DNA from 2 places in the Ureibacillus sp. FSL W8-0352 genome. Region 2 is predicted to be linked to the other one. Evidence: predicted binding sites of a transcription regulator. Region 2 holds the regulator's gene; the other holds the start of a gene.
The links. Region 2 encodes Rex, which represses fermentation and respiration genes when NADH is low (regulators of the CRP and FNR family bind a similar motif). Its sites were predicted from a motif close to TTGTGAAATATTTCACAA; they were not measured.
Positions count from the first base shown of each region.

Region 1: NST98_RS14225 (DUF1641 domain-containing protein) is a predicted target of Rex. The motif match lies at 2,126-2,143, and genes of this name have one in related genera.

Region 1 is NZ_JBBOQT010000001.1:2,816,612-2,821,935, reverse strand. Features, by position in the region: gene NST98_RS14235 (isoprenylcysteine carboxyl methyltransferase family protein) at 1-242, shown strand, start outside; partial or broken gene NST98_RS14230 (IS4 family transposase) at 470-1,805, shown strand; gene NST98_RS14225 (DUF1641 domain-containing protein) at 2,237-2,659, shown strand; gene NST98_RS14220 (NAD(P)/FAD-dependent oxidoreductase) at 2,695-3,879, shown strand; gene NST98_RS14215 (MFS transporter) at 3,914-5,152, opposite strand.
Region 2 is NZ_JBBOQT010000001.1:2,180,759-2,186,082, forward strand. Features, by position in the region: gene groL (chaperonin GroEL) at 1-1,168, opposite strand, end outside; gene groES (co-chaperone GroES) at 1,273-1,554, opposite strand; gene NST98_RS11045 (CPBP family glutamic-type intramembrane protease) at 1,773-2,534, shown strand; gene tatC (twin-arginine translocase subunit TatC) at 2,603-3,433, opposite strand; gene tatA (twin-arginine translocase TatA/TatE family subunit) at 3,457-3,711, opposite strand; gene NST98_RS11060 (redox-sensing transcriptional repressor Rex) at 3,802-4,434, opposite strand; gene NST98_RS11065 (ABC-F family ATP-binding cassette domain-containing protein) at 4,565-5,324, shown strand, end outside.

The DNA of each region.
Region 1 (5,324 bases), 640 kb from region 2:
TGCCAGGAGCTCAAATTGTTAAAAAGGGACCATATGCTTTTCTTAAACATCCAAATTATTTCGTTGTTTGTTGTGAAATTATTATATTGCCAATTATGTTTCAAGCTTATTTTACTGCCATTGTATTTACCTTGTTAAACTTCATTATGTTATCGATTCGAATACCAATTGAAGAAAAAGCATTAATGGAAGCGACAAATTATGAATATGTATTTAATAAAAAAATTCAGCACCATAGCTGAATTTTTTCCATTTTCATCAACATAATTTTTATTTTCGTAAACATAATAATAAAAAACTCAACTTTCGCAGAGTAATATCTTATTGCAACTCTTGATATGACTGTTTTATATCGTCTTTCATTATTTCTCTTGTTTTTTATTGATTTTATTTTTTTAAAAGAAAAAGACACCTATCTTTTGGTAAAATTATGGTGAACAAACCAAATACCAAAGAAGGTGTCACCATTATGATAACGAAAAAAGATACTTTTGCACAACTACCAAAAGAACTTGAACGAAGATTTTCTGAATTAAATATAGGCAAACATTTGAGAAAAGCGAGAATTACTAAGGGATTTGGTTATTCATGCTTATCTATTTTCCGATAAAAATTGGTTTCAAGCACTTCAAAGTAAGAAAGCCGTGGACTTACCTAAAAAAGATACGATCTACCGTTTTCTAAATTCATCTACTTATGCTTGGCGAACTTTTTTACTTTCCTTATGTCAAGATCTTACTGGACGTATAAAAAAGCTTACATCAAACAACAGAGTGAAGGTGTTTATTGTTGATGATTCACTCTTTTCACGCAACCGAAGCAAGTCTGTTGAACTTCTTTCACGAGTATTTGATCATACAGAGAAACGATTCTATAAGGGGTTTCAGTTGCTTACTCTTGGTTGGTCTGATGGATATTCTTTTCTACCTGTAGACTTTGCTTTATTGAGTTCAGCGAAAAAGGAAAATCAACTTAACGGGGTCGATGAATCCATTGATAAACGCACTTCCGGCTACAAGCGTCGTCTTGAAGCACAACAAGATAAGCCAAGCGTTGTCTCTGCTTTATTGGATCATGCCTTAAATGCAGGAATTACAGCTGATTATGTGTTAATGGATACTTGGTTTACGCATGAGCCTTTGATTGAAAAAATCACGGATAAAGGTTTATTTGTCATTGGTATGGTCAAGCAGCTAAAACAACGTTATTTCATAGATGGTGAAGCCCATACTCTGGATGAACTCTTTAAAAAAGCAAAGCGTACCATGGAAAAGAAAGACCTACTCGGTTCGATCCATGTTCATCTTGCAAAAGGACGACAAGTCAAGATTGTATTCGTGCGTAACCGCAATAAAAAGAGTGAATGGTTAGCCATTTTGAGTACAGATACCACACTTTCAGATGAAGAAATTGTGCGTATTTACGGGATGCGCTGGGACATCGAAACATTTTTCAAGTGTACCAAATCATTGCTTAACCTAGCAAAAGAATTTCAAGGTCGTTCGTATGATCTGTTGATTAGTCATACAACGATTGTGTTTACTCGCTTTATACTCTTAGAGTGGGAGCGTAGACAAAACAACGATCCTAAAACGATTGGAAATCTCTTTTTTCTATTATGTGAAGATGTAAAAGATATGAATCTAGAGAGTGCATTGAATCAATTATTAGCGATCTTCCAAACATTAGCAGAAGCTAATGTTTGTTTGAACATGGAATTATTTAAAAGTAAAGTACAAGAATGGATTGCGTCTTTACCCAATTACATCAAGAGATGTCTGACAATATCTGTGTGCGAAAGTTGAGTAAAAAATCTTTGTTTTAACTTTTCGTTATCAATTTCTAATAACAAATAGCAAAATAATATTAGAAATTATAATAGATAAAGCGTATAATTCAAATTGACGGCAAATTCAAAAAAAGTCAACACTTTTGTAAAATATTTGTCACAATTTAAGAAATATTCAAAAAATGATTGGGTTTTCTTTTTTTGTTATTAATAGTTATAAAAAAGGAAAACGCTTTCAATCTTTATTTTTATTCATACCATCCAATAAAACACTCACTATTAAAAACAGTACTTGATTTACGAAATATTTGTATTATATTTAAACTGTAGTTAACATTGTTAAACATTTCACATAGTTATAATTGAAGAGTTTTTTCTTTAATAGTATGTGAAGTATCTATGCTGTTTTTAATAATGGGCATAATGATAAGTAAAGGAGAATGGGTAATGGCAGAAGAATTAGTGAATCAAGTTCAAGAGTCGGCTTTGAAAGAAAAACAAGATTTACTGGATCAATTATTAAAACCTGAAGTGCAAGAGTCCTTAACATATTTAGTAGAACAGCTTCCAAAGCTTGCCGAAGTAGTAGGACTTCTTACAAAGGCTTATGATTTTGCACAACAAGTAGCAACAGATGATGTATTAAAGAGCGATACAGTTAACGCAATTAAAGAAGTTTCTGAACCAGTTGTGAGTACTGTAAAAAGCTTAGCACAAACAGCTATTGAAGCAAAAGAACGTGCAGACGAATCTAAAGAAGCAATCGGTTTATTCGGAGTATTAAAATTGTTGAAGGACCCAGAAGTTCAAAAACTATTACGCTTTGCTAATGCATTTTTAGAAGTTTCAGCTGAACGCAAAAATCAATAAGGGTTTATTTAATAAAGTAAGGACGGAGGAATAATATGTCAAAGGAAATCGTCATCTTAGGTGCAGGCTACGGTGGTTTATTAACTGCCCTAACATTACGTAAATATGCAAATAAAGATGAAGCTAAAATCACAGTTGTGAATAAATATCCTAATCACCAATTAATTACTGAATTACACCGTCTTGCAGGTGGAACAATTTCTGAACAAGCAATTTCATTCCCATTAAAGAAATTATTTAAAGGTAAAGACATTGAAACGGTTATACAAGAAGTAAAATCATTCAATGTGAAAAATAAAGAAGTATATTTAGCAAACGGCTCTGTCTTATCTTATGATTATTTAGTTGTAGCACTTGGTAGCCAAACTGGTTTCTTCGGTATTCCTGGTTTAGAAGAAAACTCAATGGTATTAAAATCTGTAGATGATGCAAAAAGAATTTACAACCATATTGAAAGCAAAATTGCTTCCTATGCAAAAACAAAAAATATTGCGGATGCAACAATCGTCATTGGTGGCGGCGGTTTAACAGGTGTGGAACTTGTTGGTGAAATTGTAGACAACGCTCCAAATATTTGTGCAAAATACGCAGTTGACCCTAGCGAGTTGAATATTAAACTAATAGAAGCTGGTCCAAAAATTTTACCGGTATTACCTGATGAATTAATTGAACGCGCAACAAAAAGCTTAGAAGCTCGTGGAGTTGAATTCTTAACTGGCCTTCCTGTAACAGGTGTAGAAGGTAATGTAATTTCACTAAAAGACGGTTCCACAATTACAGCAAACACATTTGTTTGGACAGGTGGAGTTGCAGCTCTACCAATCGTTCAAGAATCTGGTCTTGAATGCGACCGTGGTAAAGCAATCATCGATGAGTATTTACGTTCTAAATCACATCAAGATGTATTTGTTGTTGGAGATGCTTCCGTTGCTCTTCCTGAAGATGGAGGTCGTCCATTATATGCACCAACTGCTCAAAATGCATGGCAAATGGGAGAAGCTGCAGCTTACAACATTTACGCAACAATTAAAGGCCAAAAACTAAAAGAGTTCAGCCCAGTTAATTCTGGTACTCTTGCAAGCCTTGGACGTAAAGACGGTGTAGCAACTGTTGGTAAAAACAATATTCACCTAAAAGGTTTACCAGCTTCACTTATGAAAGAAGCAAGCCATGTACGCTACTTATCACACATTAAAGCATTATACGGTTTAGTATATTAATGACCAAAAAAGTGCGGCAATCATGCCGCATTTTTTATTGGCTGGATTCCATATTCTTTGGTTTTCCCGCCTCTACTAATACTTTGTTTCCTACTAAAACAAAACTAAGAACGAACATCGCTACTCCTGTTCCTAATAATAACCACTCAATTTTAATGAAATCGCTAATCGGACCAAAAATTAGCATTCCTAAAGGCATCATGGAAGTAGAAATCATTGTCAGTACACCAAAAATTCTCCCTAAATAGTCTCCTTCAACTTTTTCTTGTAAAAGTACAGTTGAAGGTGTATTAAATAACGGCATCGCTACTCCAGCCAACGCCATAATGGAGCAATAAAACCAGAAGTTTGGCACAATCCCTAATAAAAATGTGCAAACTCCGAATATTATACTTGATAATGCCATCGTATATGTTCGGTTTTTAAATCCTCCCCATACAGCAATGACTGCTCCCCCAGCCATCATACCGATAGAAAATGCAATTTCGATCGCTGAAAGCCGCCATACATCTTCTCCGAATGTACGAGTTACTTGTAACGGTGTTAAGAATGAAACAGGGGCCGCCATAACAAAAAATATCGCAAAATATATAAATAAAATTTTCAAGAATTCATTGTTTTTAATATAAACAAGTCCCTGTTTAAAGTCAGCAAAATAGCTGATTTGTTGTTGTAATGCTTTTTCATGCGGGGGAATTTGTAAAAAGAATAGCAAAGTTGCCACCGCAATCGCAGCTGTTACGACATCAATAAAAAATAGTGTTTCCAACGTTGTAATAGTAAGCAAAGCCGCACTAACCATTGGTGAAAGCAGCATTACTAGGGCTTGAATACTGCCATTAATTCCGTTCACTTTTGTTAAATGCTCTTCAGGAACGATTTGTGGTAATATTGCCCCTACTGTCGGCGTTTGAATACCAGTTCCAAATGAGCGAATGACGTACATTATAAAGAGCATCCAAAGAGATTCATAGCCGCTTAAAAATAAAATAGCTAGAATAAGTGTAGCCAAAGCAATGGCGGAATCTGATAAGATAATTAACATTTTCCGGTTATAACGATCTGCCCATACTCCTGCAAAAGGCGATAATAAAAAAGTAGGAACAAACCCACAGAGAATGGCAATCGTCATCATGATTCCCGACTGAGTCGTTAACGTGATATACCACATGATGGCGTATTGAACGATTGAAGAACCGAAAAGCGATATCGTTTGACTCGTTAGAAAAACGCTAATATTACGTTTCCAATGCATATAATGATTTGTTTTCATAGGCAATTACTTCCTTTATTGTATAATTCATTTTAAAATTGTTTATTGTAAATGGTTAAAACAATTTATTATCATTTAGGGTTTACCCTTTGAAGAAATAACTTATTCAAATAAAGTAATCTAGCCATTAGTAATAGACTGAATGTTGATGAAATGTGGAATTATAAGCATA
Region 2 (5,324 bases):
GCTCTTTTAATTCTGTTTCAGTAGCAGCACCTACTTTAATTACTGCTACACCGCCAGCTAATTTTGCTAAGCGTTCTTGTAATTTTTCTTTATCAAATTCTGAAGTTGTTTCTTCAATTTGAGCACGGATTTGATTTACACGTGATTCAATAGCAGCTTGATCTCCAGCACCTTCAACGATAGTAGTGTTTTCTTTATTTACAACTACTTTACCAGCGCGTCCTAAAGATGTGATATCAGCTGTTTTTAAGTCTAAGCCAAGGTCAGAAGTGATAACTTGTCCACCTGTTAAAATGGCAATATCTTCAAGCATTGCTTTACGGCGGTCACCGAATCCAGGTGCTTTTACAGCAACTACTTGGAATGTACCGCGTAATTTGTTCAATACTAATGTTGCAAGAGCTTCACCTTCGATATCTTCAGCGATAATTAATAATGGTTTGCCTTGTTGTACTACTTGCTCTAATAATGGAAGAATATCTTGAATGCTAGAGATTTTCTTATCAGTAATTAAAATGTAAGGATTTTCAAGCACTGCTTCCATTTTATCAGTATCTGTTACCATGTAGTGAGATACGTAACCGCGGTCAAATTGCATACCTTCTACTACATCTAATTCAGTATTGAAACCTTTTGATTCTTCGATTGTGATTACACCGTCAGTTCCAACACGTTCCATCGCTTCAGAGATGAATTTACCTACTTCTTCATCGGCTGCAGAGATAGAAGCAACTTGTGCGATTTCTTCTTTATTTTGAACTTGACGAGAAATGTTTTTCAATTCTTCAATTGCAGCGGCTACTGCTTTATCAATACCTTTGCGAATTCCTACAGGGTTTGCACCGCTTGTTACGTTTTTCAAACCTTCACGAATCATTGCTTGTGCTAAAACTGTTGCAGTTGTTGTACCGTCACCTGCTACTTCGTTTGTTTTAGAAGCAACTTCTGCAACTAATTTTGCACCCATGTTTTCATAAGGATTTTCAAGTTCGATTTCTTTCGCAATTGTTACACCGTCATTAGTAATTAAAGGTGAACCAAATTTCTTTTCAAGTACAACGTTACGACCTTTAGGACCTAATGTTACTTTTACAGCGTTTGCTAATTTATCTACACCTTGTAACATTAACGAACGAGCTTCTTCTGCAAATTTAATATCTTTTGCCATTTTGCCTTACCTCCATTTATTTTTATCTATCGGTAATCAAAATCGGTATAAATACGCCTGACATTTCATACAATGAAAGAGGCGCAATTTTGCTTTCTATATGATTATAAAACAGCTAAAATATCGCTTTCTCTTAAAATTAAATATTCTTTACCTTCATATTTCACTTCTGTTCCGGCATATTTAGAGAAGATAATCACATCGCCTTCTTTTACTTCAGGCTCAACGCGAGTGCCGTTGTCTAATACACGACCAGAACCTACAGCAACCACTTTTCCTTCTTGTGGCTTTTCTTTTGCTGAATCAGGTAGTACAAGTCCAGAAGCAGTTTTTTCTTCTACCTCAACTAATTCGATAATCACGCGATCTCCTAATGGTCTTAGCAAGTGAAACAACCTCCTACATTTCGTATTTTATCTTCCATTATTAGCACTCTTATCACCCGAGTGCTAACAATTATATAATAATGAATCATCCTTTTTTTTGCAAGTGAGAAGTATAAAAAATTTCTTTTCTTTCTATCTTCCTCTACAATAGAATATGATTAGTAAAAACACCATTCCTTAGTTTGGATCGGAAAGATTAATTTTATGATTACATTTTAATGAATTTGCATAAGAAAGAGGGAAATATACGATTGGCTAATTCGCAAAATATTCAAACTCAAAAGACCGCTTTTTATGTATTAATCACTTATATCTGTTTTCAACTTTCTTCTTTTTTACTATGGATTCCCCCGCTAAAAAGTTTCTTTTTAGGCTTTATTGATTTAGAGGGGCGTTCAGCGTATATTGCATTAGCAGGCTGGTGGTCATCCATTACCGCAGGAATAGCATTAATTATTTCTTTTATCTTGATCTCCAAAAATAAAAACTTTTGGAATTGTTTAAAAGGAGAAAAAATGCCATTGTCGGTAGCAATTGGTTGGGGAATTATCGGTTTTTTCATGATTTATTTAGGTCAAGTGATTGGTATTCAAATTGAATCGGCATTAGGCATTGAGCTTGGCTCTGAAAATACTGAAGCCATTATAAACATTACAAAAATCGCACCAATCATGATTCTAGCTTCCGTTATTTTTGGACCAATTTTAGAAGAACTTGTGTTTCGCCGCGTAATATTTGGATCGATTATGCAAGCACAAAATAACTTTTGGTTAGCTGCCTTCATAAGTGCAATCGTCTTTGCGATTATTCATTTAGATTTTAGTCATATCATTCTTTATACCATAACTGGTTTTATTTTTGCCTTCCTATATAATAAGACAAAACGTTTAATCACTCCAATTATCGCGCACATGATGCTAAATGGTTTTGTTACATACTTACAATTGAACATTGAAAAAATTCAACAATTTTTTCATTAAGATAGCCTGCTTTATAAGCATGAATAAAGAAAAAGCCTATTTTCCATGAATTTCATAGAAAATAGGCTTTAATTTTGTTCCTTCATTTGTTCAATTAGACGTCTTTGTTCTGCTAACGCAGCTTCCACTTGTTGTCTTTGTTCCGCTTCCTTTTCTTCTTGCATACGCTGTTCTTCCGCTTTTAAATATTTCTTATATCCGATTTTTGCAATAGCAATGCTAATTTCATACAAAACAAATAACGGAATGGACATTAGAATATATGAAATTAAGTCAGGTGGCGAAATTAATACGGCAATAACAAATAATACAAAGTAAGAATACTTTCTAAACTTTGACATTAAGTTTGGATTCAATACCCCGAGACGGGATAAAAACAATGTAATGACTGGAAGTTGAAATAAAAAGCCAAATGGAATCACTAATTTAAATAAAAAAGAGAAATATTCGTTAATGCCGATTGTTTGCTGAATATCTAACCGCTCCGACAAGTTCATCATGAAATTCATAACGTTTGGGAAAAGAATAAAGTAAGAAAACAATAATCCAACTAAAAACAAAACAAAGGAATACGGTATATATTTTAATGTTGCTTTCCTCTCAGATTCATACAAGCCCGGTGTAATAAATGCCCAAAGTTGGTACAAAATCACCGGAGATGTCAAAATTAATGCTACAAAGAAGGATACTTCTAAATATACAGTAAGCGGGTCGCTTACTTTGAATGCATTTAATGTTAATGCCTCTAATTCTTCATTATCATGCTGAATGAATTTAATGATTGGTTCTGCAACATAGAATCCAGCTATTAATGCGATAACGAAAAAAACAGCACAAATAATTAAGCGCTTTCTTAATTCCTCTATATGTTCTATAATAGGAAGTTCTTTTGGATCCATTTTTCTTTTAGACATCCTTATTATTACTTATTGTGTTCTTGTTCTTTCGTTTCAACTTTCTCAATGGATTTTTGTTGCTGATCTATCTCTATGATGTTCTTTTTATCAGTAACATCGCTATCATCTATTAAACCTTGCGTACCCTTTTTGAACTCACGCAAAGTCGTTCCCATTGCTCGTCCAAATTCAGGTAATTTTTTCGGTCCGAAAATAATCAATGCAACAATCCCGATAATAATAAGGGCAGTTGGTGTAATTGCACTTAAATGCACAACCATCGATGACACCTCCTCAGTTTATGTATTTATTTTACCCCAATTCGACATATTTTGCATTACATAACGGAAATAGATTGTGAAAACTTTTTATCAATCACTATTGCGAATTAAATAAATTAAAGCCTCTAGTTCAACTGCTAAATCGATATTCATTACTTTCATCGTTTCCGGAACATTTAAACGAACAGGAGTAAAATTCAATATTCCTTTTGCGTTGATTGCTGATAAGCGATCGGCAATGACTTGGGCAGAGCGTGAAGATACAGTTAATATTGCAAGTTCTGCATTATATTTTTGATACATTTCTTCTAATCGATCGGGATGATAAACTGGGATTCCATTTACTTCATGCCCTTCCATTGGCGCCTTTGTATCGAACGCAACAACGATTCTCGTATTATGATTTTTTTGGAAATTATATTTCAAAAGGGCATTTCCTAAATTCCCCACGCCAATAAGAGCGACATTCGCGCCTTCATCTTGATCTAGAATTTGTCTAAAAAATTCCAACAAATACAAAACATCATATCCATATCCTTTTTTACCTAAGGCGCCAAAATAAGAAAAATCTCTTCGAATTGTAGCGGAGTCAATCTTCATTGCCTCACTTAATTCTTGAGATGAAACTCTCTGTTTTCCATCATTTGCAAAGTTCTGTAAAAACCGATAATAAAGAGGAAGTCTTTTTGTTGTCGCCTGTGGAATTTTTATATCTCTTTTCACAATAATCCCCCTGTTAACTTCAACTCGAAATTGATTTTATATTACTAAACATAGCTAAATAAGTAAAGCGTTCACATTGCTTGAATTCCTGTCTTCTATTACACTAATAGTAGTGAACAGAGGTGTAAACATGATCATACTTCAAGTAAATCAATTAACAAAATCATTCTTATCTGATGAAATATTAAAGGATGTAAAATTAGAAGTTCAACACCGTGACCGTGTCGCATTAGTAGGTCGCAACGGTGCGGGTAAATCTACGTTATTAAAAATCATCGCTGGACAATTGTCTTACGATTCTGGCGAAATCATTATTCCTAAAGATATAACAATTGGGTATATAGAACAACATGCTGGTCTTGAATCCAAACGTACAATTTGGGAAGAAATAATGACAGTATTTGAACCGTTAAAAAAACAAGAAATGCGACTTCGCGAATTAGAACAACAAATGGCTGACCCATCCGTGTATGAGAGTCCAACGAATTACTCTCGTATTATGGCAGAATATGATCAACTACAACATTCTTTTAAAGAAGCAGGTGGCTATCAATATGAAGCAGATACACGTTCCGTACTCCATGGTATAAAATTCTTCCCCGACATGTATGATAAACCTGTTTCTTCCTTATCGGGTGGTCAACGAACACGACTTGCCCTTGCAAAATTGCTACTAAGTAAACCGGATTTACTGATTTTAGACGAGCCTACGAACCATTTAGATATCGAAACATTAAGTTGGCTTGAAAATTATTTAAAAGCTTATACAGGTGCCATTTTAATCGTTTCTCACGATCGTTATTTTCTCGATCAAATCGTCAATATCGTTTATGAAGTATCAAGAACTCGCGTAACAAAGTATATAGGAAATTATAGCGATTATTTGGACC